Regions from separate parts of the Romboutsia sp. genome, predicted to be linked through region 2. Evidence: riboswitches for the same ligand, from Rfam matches in the RefSeq annotation. Region 2 holds a riboswitch; each other region holds the start of a gene.
What was found. A riboswitch is a leader RNA that binds a small molecule or an ion and turns the genes downstream of it on or off. The one in region 2 is predicted to bind thiamine pyrophosphate.
Positions count from the first base shown of each region.

Region 1: linked by a shared signal. The riboswitch ahead of thiC (phosphomethylpyrimidine synthase ThiC) and the one ahead of thiS (sulfur carrier protein ThiS) in region 2 are both predicted to bind thiamine pyrophosphate.
Region 3: linked by a shared signal. The riboswitch ahead of thiD (bifunctional hydroxymethylpyrimidine kinase/phosphomethylpyrimidine kinase) and the one ahead of thiS (sulfur carrier protein ThiS) in region 2 are both predicted to bind thiamine pyrophosphate.
Region 4: linked by a shared signal. The riboswitch ahead of thiM (hydroxyethylthiazole kinase) and the one ahead of thiS (sulfur carrier protein ThiS) in region 2 are both predicted to bind thiamine pyrophosphate.

Region 1 covers NZ_JBXKIW010000091.1:26,595-30,418, forward strand. The annotation lists gene purF (amidophosphoribosyltransferase) at 1-1,331, opposite strand, end outside; gene thiC (phosphomethylpyrimidine synthase ThiC) at 1,374-2,687, opposite strand; TPP riboswitch at 2,841-2,944, opposite strand; gene AC11VW_RS14630 (winged helix-turn-helix transcriptional regulator) at 3,221-3,568, opposite strand; gene AC11VW_RS14635 (SDR family oxidoreductase) at 3,718-3,824, shown strand, end outside.
Region 2 covers NZ_JBXKIW010000044.1:52,714-56,537, forward strand. The annotation lists gene thiH (2-iminoacetate synthase ThiH) at 1-250, opposite strand, end outside; gene AC11VW_RS05750 (HisA/HisF-related TIM barrel protein) at 305-1,087, opposite strand; gene thiF (thiamine biosynthesis protein ThiF) at 1,115-1,909, opposite strand; gene thiS (sulfur carrier protein ThiS) at 1,911-2,105, opposite strand; TPP riboswitch at 2,209-2,319, opposite strand; gene AC11VW_RS05765 (MATE family efflux transporter) at 2,654-3,824, shown strand, end outside.
Region 3 covers NZ_JBXKIW010000047.1:24,423-28,246, forward strand. The annotation lists gene AC11VW_RS06400 (collagen-like domain-containing protein) at 1-655, shown strand, start outside; gene thiE (thiamine phosphate synthase) at 730-1,359, opposite strand; gene thiD (bifunctional hydroxymethylpyrimidine kinase/phosphomethylpyrimidine kinase) at 1,376-2,173, opposite strand; TPP riboswitch at 2,274-2,368, opposite strand; gene epsC (serine O-acetyltransferase EpsC) at 2,429-2,965, opposite strand; gene cysK (cysteine synthase A) at 3,006-3,824, opposite strand, start outside.
Region 4 covers NZ_JBXKIW010000091.1:19,158-22,981, forward strand. The annotation lists gene AC11VW_RS14585 (aminotransferase class V-fold PLP-dependent enzyme) at 1-224, shown strand, start outside; gene AC11VW_RS14590 ((Fe-S)-binding protein) at 241-774, shown strand; gene AC11VW_RS14595 (hypothetical protein) at 1,014-1,310, shown strand; TPP riboswitch at 1,800-1,893, shown strand; gene thiM (hydroxyethylthiazole kinase) at 1,999-2,784, shown strand; gene thiT (energy-coupled thiamine transporter ThiT) at 2,902-3,495, shown strand; gene AC11VW_RS14610 (aminotransferase class V-fold PLP-dependent enzyme) at 3,543-3,824, opposite strand, start outside.

The sequences.
Region 1 (3,824 bases), on a different contig from region 2:
GCATCTTTCTTATGACCTAAAGAATTTAAAAAACCGTCTATGCTTAGATATCCTAAGCTATCTACTCCAATAAAAGCACGTATTTCTTCTAAGATCATATTAGAACCTATAAGTTCTTTTTTATTCGAAGTATCGATTCCTAAGCAGCAGGGAGATTTTACTATAGGTGAAGCCAGTCTATAATGAATTTCCTTTGCACCTGCTTTTTTAAGAAGAGAGATAATTTTTTTGCAGGTTGTACCTCTTACCATAGAATCATCTACAACTACAATTTTCTTACCTTGAATATTTTCTTTAATAATATTTAACTTCAAAGAGACTGCTTCTTCTCTTTTAGATTGACAGGGCTTTATAAAGCTTCGTCCTATAAAACTATTTCTCACAAATCCTATGGTATAAGGTATTGAGGAGGATTTAGAATATCCTAAAGCAGCAGTAGTTCCAGAGTCAGGTACCCCTATTACAATATCAGCATCTGCCGGACATTCTTTAAATAAAGTCTCACCAGATTTGAATCTGGATTTATAAACACTAACTCCATCAATTTTACTATCTATTCTAGAAAAATAGATATATTCAAAAGCGCAGGTGTTACATATAGTGTTTTTCATGAAACTTACTGCTTCTATCCCGTTACTATCAATTTTAATTATTTCTCCAGGTAAAACATCTCTTATGAATTCTCCACCAAGCATATCTAAAACACAGCTTTCTGAGCATACTATATAACCACCATTGAATTTTCCTATACATAAAGGTCTTATGCCTTGACAGTCTCGCATAGCAAATAACTTGTCCTTTGTAAGTATAACAGCAGCATATCCACCTTTTATATGTTTTGATATGATTTCTAAGGTTTTTTCGATAGAAGAATTATAATATTTTTCAGTAAGTTTTAAAATAATCTCAGAATCAGTAGTTGTATTAAATTTTAATCCATGATATTCTAAGGAATTTCTTAGTTCAACTGCATTTGTAAGATTACCATTATGTGCTATAGATATTTGACCAAAGGAACATTCATCTAAAATAGGCTGAGCATTTACAATAGTATTTTCACCAAAGGTAGGATATCGTACATGACCTATGGCAGAAAAACCATTTATATTATTAAGATTATTTTTAGTAAATACTTCATTTACTAAACCCATATCTTTATGGCAAATAAGCTTATGCCCATTTGAATATGTTAATCCGCAGCTTTCCTGTCCCCGATGTTGAAGTGAATTAAGTGCAAAATAAAGCATAGAAGACAAGTTGATTTTTTCATTAGAAAATACCCCTACTACTCCACATTCTTCTTTATATTTATCAACATCATTAATTTGCATTTTATCACTTCCGCTTCTGTTTAATATCTAGCTTGATTCTCTTTAGCTATCAGCTCTTAAAAGATTTATATCTTTTCCTTCCATTATTTTATTCATATTTCTCATAGAACACATTTTTCCGCACATAGTACAGCTATCTTCATGCTCAGGAGAAGATTCTTTTCTATATCTTCTAGCTTTTTCTGGGTCAATAGCAAGTTCAAACATTCTTTCCCAATCAAGTTCTTGTCTTGCTTTACTCATTTTATTATCCCAATCCCTAGCATTAGGAATGTTCTTAGCTATATCACCAGCATGAGCAGCTATCTTTGCAGCAATGATACCTTCTTTAACATCATCTAAATTAGGCAATCTTAGATGTTCTGCTGGAGTTACGTAGCATAGGAAATCAGCTCCACAGCTTGCAGCTAATGCTCCTCCAATTGCACTTGTGATGTGGTCGTAGCCTGGCGCTATATCTGTAACTATAGGCCCTAATACATAAAATGGTGCACCATGACAAAGTTTCTTTTCAAGTAGCATATTTGCTTTTACTTCATTTAATGCCATGTGTCCTGGACCTTCTATTATAACTTGTACATTTCTTTCCCAAGCTCTTAAAGTTAATTCTCCCAGTACCATTAATTCTTTGATTTGACAGGCATCAGTAGAATCATTGATAGAACCAGGTCTGCAAGCATCTCCAAGACTTAAAGTTAAATCATATTTTTCGCATATATCTAATAACTCATCGTAATACTCATAGAAAGGGTTTTCTTTATTATTAAGTTCCATCCATGCATAAGTAAGAGAACCACCTCTTGAAACAATATTTGTAAGTCTTTTATTTCTTTTAAATACATTTGCAGTTTCTTTATTTATACCTGCGTGGATAGTTACAAAATCTACACCATCTTTTGCATGTTTTTCTACAACATCTAAAAATTCCTTTGCAGTAATGTCTTTTAATTCTTTATCATAAAAACCAAAAGCGTCATAAACTGGAACTGTACCTATCATAGCAGAAGAAGATTCAATAAGTCTTTTTCTAAATTCTTCAGTTTTCCCAAAAGAACTTAAGTCCATTATAGCTTCAGCCTTCATGTCTAAAGCTAGCTGTACCTTTTTCATTTCCTCATCAATATCACAGCAATCCTTTGATATACCTAGATTTACATTTATTTTTGTTCTTAGGCCTTCTCCTACACCTTCTGGATCTAAAGATTTATGATTCTTATTAGCAGGAATAGCAATCTGACCTTTTGCAATAAGCTTTCTTAAAACTTCTACATCCATATTTTCTTTTTTAGCTACTAATCCCATTTCTTTTGTAACAATACCCTTTTTCGCAGCATCCATTTGAGTTGTATACATCATTTTAAATTCCCCTTTATTATTTATTTAGTTTTTCTCTAATAGCCAGTATATTTCTGAATATATCTAATTATTGAATTTTAAATATAAACTAAAAAAAGCTTTACCATAAGGTAAAGCTTCCTACAAACATGTATTATAAAAATTAATTATAATAATCATCGCAAATAACTTTCCTACGGTAGTTCTAACTACGTCAGGTTCAGAGGGTTAGGTTAGTATAAACCTTCTCAGCCAAATTGGCACCCCTAGCTAATTATATTCATTTTTCATGTAAATAATATCCAAAATGTTACTTTAAGTTCATTATAGTATTGAAGTGGTATTCTGTAAAGTGTTTTTTAAAAAGACAGTTAATATGTAGAATTAACAACTTTAGGTATTGTTTTAATTCTTATTTATGTATAACAACCATGGGCAATACAAAGAGCCAATTATAAAATTTGTTTTCTAAGGATGACATTTTCATATTAATTATCATTTCATAAATTTAAAATTTATTTGGAAAATACACAATTATATTTGCACACTCTTTACTATTTACATTGAGGATTTATAAGTTCATATTTTTCATCAAAATTCTTTTCTCCCCATTCGCACATAGCATCTAATATAGGATATAAGCTCATACCTTTTTCAGTTATACTATACTCTACCTTAGGAGGAACTATTGGATAAACAGTTCGATAGACAAGATTATCTTCCTCTAATTCTCTAAGTTGATTTGTAAGAGTTTTATGTGATGTGTGATTTATAAAAGATTTTATTTCACCAAATCTTTTAGTTCCATTTTCTATTAAAAAATAAAGTATCAGAGGCTTCCATTTACCACCGATGACATTTAAAGTGATTTCCATTTCACAAGTTAAACTGCATTTTTTCATAATATTCCTCCAAAAAGCTAAATTAAAAATTATAGAGTAGTTACCTCTATTTCACTATGTAACTATTATGTGCGTACTTAAAATAAAACATTAGTTCAGATATAATTATAGTATAAGAAAATATTAATGTATATAAATGGAGGATAATTATGAATAAATTAGTAGTTATAACGGGAGCAAGTTCAGGAATTGGAAAAAGCATAGCAAAGAAGTTTTCAGAAAATAACCATCCGGTATTACTATTATCTAGAAGACT
Region 2 (3,824 bases):
AATAATTTGCTATATACATAGGTGTATATAATGATATTATTTTCCCAAAATACTGATTAGTTATAGCATTAGATTTTTGAGCCATTCTTTCTAAATATTTTACTGCTTTTTTAGAAAGTAAGTTTAATAAATCATGTTCATCTAAGTTGTCTTTTTCTAAACTTCTCTCTACATCATATTCTGTAACGCTGTTCATATACTCATCTATATCAAAATTTTCATAGCTTTTTATCACTTCATAAAAACTCATATTTGTTGCCCCCTATACAGCCTTCTATAAATTAAAATCTATATTTATTTTTTATTACTGCGCTGTTACCACACTATCTAAAAATCCTGTTAATGGAGACGATGCATTAGCGTAATTTGATACGCTTCCACATTTTGCAATATAGGCTTCTCTTCCACCTTCTACTGCTAATTTAAAAGCTTTTGCCATTTTTATAGGATCATTTGCTGATGCTATTGCAGTGTTTACTAATACTGCTGCTGCCCCCATTTCCATTGCTTCCATTGCTTGTGATGGCTTTCCAATACCTGCATCCACTATTATAGGTATATCTAATTCTTCTATCATGATTTTTATCATTTCTTTCATTTTAATTCCTCTGTTAGAGCCAATAGGTGATCCCAGTGGCATAACTGCTGCTGCCCCAGCTTCTATAAGCCTTCTACCTGCATAAAGGTCTGGTGTCATATATGGAAGTACTACAAATCCTTCTTGTGCTAATATTTTTGTAGCTTTTATTGTTTCTTCATTATCTGGTAATAAATATTTATTGTCTGAAATAACCTCTATTTTTATGAAATTCCCGCATCCCATTTTACGTGCTATTCTTGCTATTCTTACTGCTTCTTGATGATTTGTTGCTCCTGATGTGTTTGGTAATATTGTCATATGATTTGGTATGTGTGTTAATATATTTTCTTCCCTATTATCTAAATCAACTCTTCTTAGTGCCATAGTGATTATTTGACTGTCACTTTCTTTAATTACCTTTGGTAATATATCATTAGAACCGTATTTGCCAGTTCCTATTAAAAGTCTACTATTAAACTCGTGTCCACCTAAAATTAATTTATCCATATTTCCCTCCTGATTTTTTAATTAAATTTAATTATTTATTAGAATCTGCATAGCTAAATTAGCCATATGATTAGCACAAATAGCAACTCTTGGCGCCATAAGCCCTTCTCCTATTTTGGCTTCATTTACTAAATCTCCACATATATAAAACTTTTCTCTAATCTTTTTAGTTTTTATTATATTTGAATCATAATATCCTGCCATTCCTGATGATGCAATCAAATATTTATCTTTCATATTTATTAAAACATAATTGCTAATTTGAGCTTTATACTTTGGATTGTCAAAGGCTTCAATTATTATATCTACGTCATTAAATACATTCATATTTTCTTTACTTACAAGCATATTGTAAGTTTTTATATTTATAAACGGATTTATTTTAGATATATTCTCATACATTGCTTGTGTTTTATATTTACCTATATCATCTATAAAGTATTGTTGCCTATTGAGGTTTGATGGTTCTACAACATCAAAATCTACAAGAACTAATTGTCCCACTCCAATTCTTGCTAGAGATATAGCTATATTTGATCCTAATCCTCCAAGACCTAAGATTGCTATTTTTCCTTTTTTAAGTTTGTTGTGTACATTAGGAGTATGCCTTGCTATTAACAAGTTTTCTAACTCATCTAAACTTAAACTTTCCCCTTTTTTAATTAATGTAATCTTATCTTTCTCTCTAAGCATTTCATCTTTTTCTATTGGATGTCCATTTAAAATGACTACATCACTATCTTTTTTATATTCATCTTTTACTTGATAAGCAGTTATATTTTCTTTTACCTCTAGAAGCTTTTCATTTATAAAAATTTGCATTTTAGCCTCCCCCAACAAAGTTAATAAGTTCTATAACATCTTCTTCCTTTAATATATATTTTTCGAAATCTTCTTCTTCTAATATATCAAAGTTTACTTCTACTACTACTCTATCTTTGCTTATATCAAAATCATTTAATAAACTAAGTATATTTTTATCTTCTTTAAATTTTATCTCTTTCCCATTTACCTTCATCTTCTCACCCCTATCTATAATATAAAAAAAAGTGCTTATCCTTAATCAAAAGGAAAGCACTTTCATAATTTACGTACGCTAAATAATCTCTATTTATTAGTAAAATTATATTAAAAAGCTTCCCTTCGCAAGCATTACCTTGATCAGGTGGTTAGGGTCTTTAAGTTGAGGCTTTATTCTCAGCTAGCCAATTCTAGCTCCCCTAGCTCTAATTCTATTATTTATTTTTACAAGTTGAGTATAGCATAGTGATTTTATTACTTCAATATTATAATACATTTTTTTACATATATTTTTTTAATATTTTATTTACATTTTTTATGATTGACTTTATATTTTTTAAATTATATAATTATAAGGATTTTGTATCTAATTACTGCAAAATTTAACTACCCAGTTTGAATTTTAATTACATATATTTAATATACTCATATTTTTTATTTGAGTATATAAGTGTTGAACCCCCCACTTGAAAAAAACCTACAAGTGCGGGGTTTTTAATTTATTTAAGATTATTTTTATAATAGTTATTACCAAGGAGGAACTTAATGATAAAAAATACAATAACAAACTATCAAAAAGACAAAGAATTTTATAAGCACTTATTTTTAATTACATTGCCAATAGTGTTACAAAACCTGATAACATCATCTCTTAATATGTTAGATACTATGATGATAGGTAAGGTTGGTGAAATACAATTAGCTTCTGTTGGAATTGCTAATCAGTATTATTTTTTATTTTCACTACTTGCAAATGCTATTGCAATAAGTTCGGGTGTACTTATTGCTCAATTATATGGAAAGGGAGATACTAATAATATAAAAAGGGTCTTATCTAGATCATTATTTTATAGTATATCGTTAACTATTATATTTATGACTTTAGGGCTTTTAATACCAGAAAAAATAATAGCAGTTTTTAATAATGATCCTACTGTTATAAAAATTGGTGTTGAATACTTACAAATAGCCATAATAAGTTATTTTTTCACTACTATAACATTCACATTTGCCAGTGGGCTTAGAAGTATAGGTAATACTAAATTGCCTATGTGGGCAAGTTTAATCGCACTTATAGTTAATGGTGTATTAAACTCAATATTAATATTTGGACTCTTTAAAATGCCTGTTCTTGGTATAAAAGGTGCTGCTATAGCTACTCTTATAGCTAGAATAGTTGAATGTTTAATAGTTCTTATAACAGTTTATACTAAAGTAGATATTTTAAAGCTAAGATTTAAATATATCTTTGAATTACCTAAGTCACTGTCTTCTGCTTTAACATCTGTTACTATTCCAATACTTGCAAATGAAGCTTGTTGGGCATTCGGTAATATAACTTATGCAGCGATTTATGCAAGAATAGGCACTGGAGCTGCTGCTTCTATACAAATTTGTTCAACTGTAATGAATTTATTTATGATAATTTCATTTAGTCTTGCTAATGCATCTGTTGTTATAATTGGAAATGAAATAGGAGCTGATAAAAAAGAATCTGCAATAGAAGCATCTAAAAATATTTCTAGTTTAGCACTTAAAATATCAGCTCTTTTAGCAATAATCATGGCTTTAAGTGCGAAATCTATAGTATCATTCTTTAATGTTTCACCTGATGTTAAATTAGCGTCTCAATATATTTTATATATGTATTCATTAGTTATGGTAGTTAGAGTTTATAATAATGTTATGATAGTTGGTATCTTAAGAGGTGGTGGGG
Region 3 (3,824 bases), on a different contig from region 2:
ATCATCAGGAAAAGGTCCTATTTACGTAAAATTAAGTTCAATTCAATATGTGGATTTAGGAAAAGAAACTTATGTAAATCCACTATGTAATGTTGGTATGGGCTCAGTTGGAATGCCTGGAGCTATTGGACCAATGGGTCCTAAGGGTGACAAAGGGGATAAGGGGGACATGGGTCTTCAAGGTCTTCCAGGTTCTAAAGGCGATAAAGGAGACATGGGTCTTCAAGGTCCTGCTGGCATAGCTGGTGCTAAAGGCGATATGGGTCCTCAAGGTCTTACTGGCATAGCTGGTGCCAAAGGTGATATGGGTCCTCAAGGTCCTGCTGGCATAGCTGGTGCTAAAGGCGATATGGGTCCTATGGGTCCTGCTGGTCCTAAAGGTGATATGGGTCCTCAAGGTCCTGCTGGTACTGCTAATGGTAAAGGAATCAAAGGAGATAAAGGCGATATGGGTCCTCAAGGTCTTCAAGGTCTTCAAGGTCTTCAAGGTCTTCAAGGTCCTAAGGGTGATAAAGGGGACATGGGTCCTGCTGGTCCTAAGGGTGATAAAGGCGATAAAGGCGACATGGGTCCTGCTGGTCCTCAAGGTCCTGAATCTAAGCCTACTATTAAAGAAAAATATATGCCACCAAAAAAAGTTCCTTATAAAGGTTAATTCTAATTTTTATATACAAAAAAGGAAGCCCCCTATGCTTCCTTTTTTGTATTTCAATTTTATATTTATTTAAATTAATCTATTTTTTCAATCCATTTTTTACTTTCTAAGCGTATATCTTCTTTTTTGAGAATTGCTGAAACTACTGCATATCCATCAGTTTCTAATTCTTTCAAATCCTCTAAATTATTTAAATCAATTCCGCCTATTAAAACTATTGGAATATCAACTTCTGACTTTATTTCCCTTACTGTATCAAATGATACTGATTTTGCATCTAATTTAGTAGAAGTATTATACATAGCACCTACACCTATGTAATCAACACCATCTTCTTTAGCCTTTTGAGCTTCTTTTAAATCTCTAGCAGAAACACCTAGTATCTTTCCTTTTCCTATTAACATTCTAACTGATTTTGCATCTATATCACTTTGTCCTACATGAACTCCATCAGCATCACAAAGCATTGCAATATCTACTCTATCATTTATTATAAAACTAACATTATATTTTTTAGTTAACTCTCTTAACTTCATAGCCTTTTCTAAAAATTCACTACCAGATGCATTTTTTTCTCTTAACTGCACCATAGTAACTCCGCCTTTTATAGCCTCTTCTATACATTTATAAAAGTCCCTGTTTTTTAATATTTCACTATCTGTTACTAAGTATAGCTTTAATTGTTCTTTTATATTATTTTTCATGAATTTCCCCTCTATTTTATTTATCAAATTTATAAAAATGATGAACTGGTCCTACCCCGTGACCTATATCAAAACTATTTTTTATAGCTTCTGTTATATAAATTTTACTAAGTGCAACTGCTCCTTTTATCTCATATCCTAATGCTAGATGAGAAGCTATTGCAGAAGATATAGTACATCCTGTTCCATGAGTATTTTTTCTGTCTAATCTTTTACTTTCATAAACTTCAAACACATCTTTTCCAATTAGTAAATCTATAGCATCTCCATCTAAATGCCCCCCCTTCATTAATACATATTTTGGTCCCATTTGTAGTATTTTTTCCCCTGCCATACGCATCTCTTCTAAAGTATCTATCTTCATACCTGTTATAGCTTCTGCCTCTGGCACATTTGGAGTTATTATGTATGCCATTGGTATTAAATGTTTTATCATATTTGCTTTAGCTTCTGGTCTAAGTAAGCTAAATCCACTCTTTGATATCATAACTGGATCTACTACTAAGTTTTCTGGTTTGTATTTTTTTAAAGTATTTGCTATTTCTAATATTATTTCTGGACTTGATACCATACCTATTTTTACAGCCTTTGGTCTTATATCATCAAATACTACTTCTATTTGTTTTTTTATTATACTTTGGCTTAACTCTTCTACTTCAAATACTCCTTGTGTATTTTGTGCTGTTATTGCTGTTATCACACTCATTCCATAAGTTCCTATGGCACTAAATGTTTTTAAATCAGCTTGTACACCAGCTCCTCCACTGCAATCTGACCCTGCTATTGTAAGTGTTGGTATTTTGTAATTTCTCATAGTTGCCCCCTTAATTGTATTATATAAAATTTGCGCTAATCAAAAAGCCATACCTGATTTAGGTATGGCTTGATTACACTTATAAATATATTATATATTCAAATTCATGTATAAGCTTTCCTACGCTGGCATTATCCAGATCCGGTATAAGGGTCAGTAAATCCTCTCAGCCTTTTGGCTCCCCTAGCTATTTTCATTTATAATTTTTTATTTACAAGTTAATTATAGTACTTTTTATTTTATTGTCAATCATTGTTACATTTTATTCCCTTTTAATCTAACTACATTTGCAGCTACTCCAACTACTGTAGCTCCATCTGGTACATCTTTTATAACTACTGCATTAGCTCCAACTTTTGAATTAGAACCTATGTTAATAGGGCCTAGTATCTTTGCCCCCGCCCCTATTATTACATCATTTCCAACAGTTGGATGTCTTTTTCCACTATCTTTACCAGTGCCTCCTAATGTGCTTCCATGGTAAATTGTTACTCTATCTCCAACTTCTGCAGTTTCTCCAATTACAACTCCCATTCCATGATCTATTAATATACTTTCTCCTAGCTTTGCTCCTGGATGTATTTCAATTCCTGTTAAAAACCTTGCTATTTGAGATATAAGCCTTGCAGTAAAAAAACGCTTATGATTATATAAAAAATGCGATACCATATGAATTAATCTAGCGTGAATAGATGGATATAGTAAAAATACCTCTATTTTACTTGTTGCTGCTGGATCATTTTCCATTATATATTCTATATCTTTATTTATTTTTCTAAACAATTTTATCATCCCCTTAATTTACCTTATGCCTTTTAATTAAATCAATTTATTATTTGAAAATATCCATAGATATATATTTTTCAATACCATCTGGTGCTATTGTAACGATCTTTTTATCAGGATACATTTTACCTAGTTTTAAAGCACCAAAAACATTAGCTCCTGAAGATATACCAACTAATATAGATTCTTTATCCGCCATTAATCTAACCCCTTGAAAAGCTTCTTCATCGTCTATTGTCATTACTTCATCTACTAAATTAGCATCATAGTTTTTAGGAATAAATCCTGCTCCTATACCCTGAATCTTATGAGGTCCACTTTGTCCATTAGATATAACTGGAGAATTTTTAGGCTCTAGGGCTACTATTTTTATATTAGGATTTTTCTCTTTTAAATATCTTGCCACCCCACTTAAAGTCCCCCCTGTACCTACACCACAAACAAATATATCTAAATCACTTACTGCGTTTAATATTTCAACCCCTGTAGTTTGATAATGACCCTTTGGATTATCTTCATTATCAAATTGCTTTAAACTTTTGTAATTATTATTTTCATTTAAAAGTTCTTCTGCTTTTTTTATAGAACCGCTCATTCCAAGCTTTCCATCAGTTAAAATAAGCTTTGCTCCATAGGCTTTCATAAGCTCTCTTCTTTCTATACTCATAGTCTCTGGCATTACTATTATTACTTCATATCCTTTTAATTTTCCTATCATAGCTAATGCTATTCCAGTATTTCCACTAGTTGCTTCTACTAGTACATCACCTTTTTTAAGCATATCTCTTTTTTCAAGTCCATCTATCATAAAATAAACCGCTCTATCTTTTACACTTCCAGCTGGATTATATTTTTCTAATTTTAC
Region 4 (3,824 bases), on a different contig from region 2:
GGGTAATATCTTTTAATATAAAAAACATAAGAGCAGAGGATGCAGTACATGAGTTAGATTCAAAGTATAATATAATGATTAGAGCAGGTCTGCATTGTGCACCAAACGCTCATGAATTGATAGGAACAAAAGAAATAGGAAGCATGAGAATAGGTATTGGATATTTTAATGAAAAAGAAGATATAGATAAATTAGTACAAGCATTAAATGAAATACAAATATAATTAAGGGGGGGCAAACATGTATCTAGAAAGTATAAATTTAAGTTTTATTCAACCATGTACTACAGATGCGAAGAGAATAAGGATAAAAGCTAGTTTACCTAGGAATATAAGCGATATATTTCCTTATTTAAATTCATATTTAAAAACAGCAATATACAATCAAAGAGCAAATACTTTTGTGTTTAACAAGGAACATAAAATTATAACTATTTTTGAAGAGAATATTAACGTTGCAAAATTACTTAATGAAACAGAAGCATTTGAAGTATTAGATTATTTAAAAGATATTATAAATGAAGTAGATGAAAAAAGAAGTGAAATACAACCATCATATGAACTTATAAAATTACCAAGCCCAATAGAGGCATACACTTATTTACCTAAGCTAAACTGTAAAAAGTGTGGACAACAAACTTGTTTAGCATTTGCGACAAAGTTAATAAAAGGAGAAACTAAGGTAAAAAAATGTTTGCATTTATATGAAAAAGGAAATGAAAATAATATAGATAAACTTGAAAGTATGATCTTATTATTAGGGCACGAAATTTAATAAATATTAAAAAATACTTATAATAACAAACTTCAATCAAATTATTCAATAGCAATGTGCGTATTGATTTTACTGATAAACATTAGAATATAAACTATAAAACGAGAAAGATTGCTACTATAAGTATTTAAGGCATGGGAACATACTTTACAGTAGTATTATTATGTGTTATATTTGGAACAATTGGGTATTATACCTATAAAAGTATAAAAGAAAATTCAAATTATAGGAGAAAAACAATGGATATACTTATAACACAAAGCGCAAAGATAGAACTTGATAAATTAATGCAAAATAGCGAGCATAAAAATATAAGAATACGCACAAGATGTATAACTATGCATGATGATGCAAAGCTTGACTTTGAATTAGATGAAATAAAAGAAAATGACGAAGTATATGAAGTTGATGGGTATACTGTAATAATAAATAGAAACCTAGTAGACCAATTATATAGCCTAACAATATCATATGGTGGTTTATTAAGTAGAGATAAATTTTCAGTAGAAGGTGAATTTGGATTCTACCAATATTAAAATAAGCGAATTTTAAGCTTCAGTGAGAGATGTATAAGAAAATTAAAATTTTTATAAAAATATGAATTTTAAACTTTAAAATGGTTAATATATAAGTACAGAGTTAATGAAAATTAATTTTGTATCTAAACTCACTAGATAAAAGCTAGGACTATAACCTAACCTTTTACTAGTAACTATTGGGTGTTTAGATGATGAGATATCTGTTGATATCATATTAAATAACTTATCAGAATTAAAAAAACCTCATTTTAATTTATAGCTATTAGCTAATGAAGTCAATAGCCAATAATTGATTGTATGCTAAATAGTAAATATTATTTAATAAAAATCAAAAAAGAGGGAAAAGCTCACTAAAAGGTGATAGCTTTGGTAAAAGGCATTAGATTTGATGACTATAATTATTAAATCTAGTGTCTTTTGTTATTTCATGGAATATTTTAGTTGACAATGAAAAGTAAAAGACTATAATTAAATTGTAAAACAAAACAAAATAGCTAGGGGAGCCAAGTGGCTGAGAGGATTACCGACCCTTATACCTGATCTGGATAATACCAGCGTAGGAAAGCTTTTACATAAATATAATAATATTTATAATTGTACTATGTAACTATAAAGCTATGCCTATTAGGTATAGCTTTTTTTAATTGTTAAATTATAAAGCAAAAATGTTAGGGGGAATAAGTATATGTTTAATTTAATTCAAAAGGTTAAAGAAACAAATCCATTAGTACTTCATTATACTAATAACGTAACAATAAACGATTGTGCAAATATAACTTTAGCAATAGGGGCGAGTCCTTTAATGAGTTTTTCATATGAGGAAGTAGATGATATTGTAAGTGTTGCAAGTTCAGTTGTAATAAATATAGGAACTATGAACTCAGAATTACTAGACTTATATCTACTAGCAGGAAAAACTGCAAACAAGTACAATAAGCCTATAATATTAGATCCAGTAGGAGTATTTGCAACTAAGGCAAGAGCAGAGCTTATAAATAAATTATTAAATGAAGTTAAATTTGATGTAGTAAAAGGAAATATAGCTGAAATGAAGTTCATTGGTGGGTTTGAGGTAAAAGGAAAAGGTGTAGATTCTTTTGACGAGGATGAAGATTCAGCTGAAATGATAAAGAAGGTTGCTAAAAAATTAGAATGTGTAGTAGTAGCAACTGGGAAAATAGATATAGTAACTGACGGAGATACAGTTTATAAAATAAATAATGGAACCTCGAAACTAAAAAGTATAACAGGAACAGGATGTATGAGTGCTAGTTTAATAGCAAGTTGTATAGCATGTAGTGAAAAGACTATAGAAGGAGCTACAATGGGGGTACTTACAATGTCTTTAAGCGGAGAATTAGCAGACATTAATAATCCTAAAATTGGAACTTTCAAAGTTAATTTAATGGATGAAGTGTATAGCCTAGATTCTGAAAAATTAAATAAATATGCAAAGATAGAGAAGATATAAGATTTAGTACTTAGTAGAAAATTGCTAGTTTAAATAACTCAGCTTTATATATTTGATTTTATATGATTTAAAATATATTTTAGAAATTTAAAAAATAACAAGGGGGAGAAATAGAATATGTTTAATACAATTTTACTTTTAATATTTATAATACCGTTAGTTTTATATATTATGAAAATGAAGGATTATAAGTTTAAAACAAAAGAAATGGTAGCAATAGCAATGTTTAGTTCTATGAGCTATATACTATCATTAATACCATTTATAAAATATCCTCAAGGTGGAGGAATAAACATGTTTGCAATGCTTCCTCTATTATTAGTATCAATATTTTACTCTAGACAAGCAGGGCTTACAGCAGGACTTATCACAGGCCTTATAAGTTTATTAATGGAAGGTTATATAGTTCATCCAGCACAAGTAATACTTGATTATGCACTTCCACACATGGCACTAGGGCTTAGTGATACGTTTGGAAAAGATAACAAAAAAAATATTATATTAGGAAGTTTAGTAGCAGTATTTTTAAATACAACACTACACTTTATATCAGGAGTAGTATTTTTTGGACAATTTGCACCAGAAGGCATGAATCCTATAGTTTACTCATTTATATATAATTTTTCAGGAAATGGAGTAGAAGGATTACTTTGTGTTATTATACTTTCATTATTACCACTTACAAGCCTTAAAAAAATAGTAGCAGCATAAATAAAAAGTAGCAATCAAAATTTTATTGCTACTTTTAAAATTATATTTTATAGGCCTTTAGCAATATATTTTAAGGCTGTTATAAATACAGTTGCTTCTTCAATAGTATTATATAAACCTAAACTCAATCTTACCATACCAAAATTATTTAAGTCTGTATCAACTGAATCTATATATGCATTCATATCACTCACACCAAGTAATCTATTTACATAAGGATGAGCACAGAACTTTCCACATCTTAAAGCTATACCAAGATCATCTGCAAATTTATGAGCTAATATATCAAACGGTATATTTTCTATATTAAAAACTATTACACCTAATCT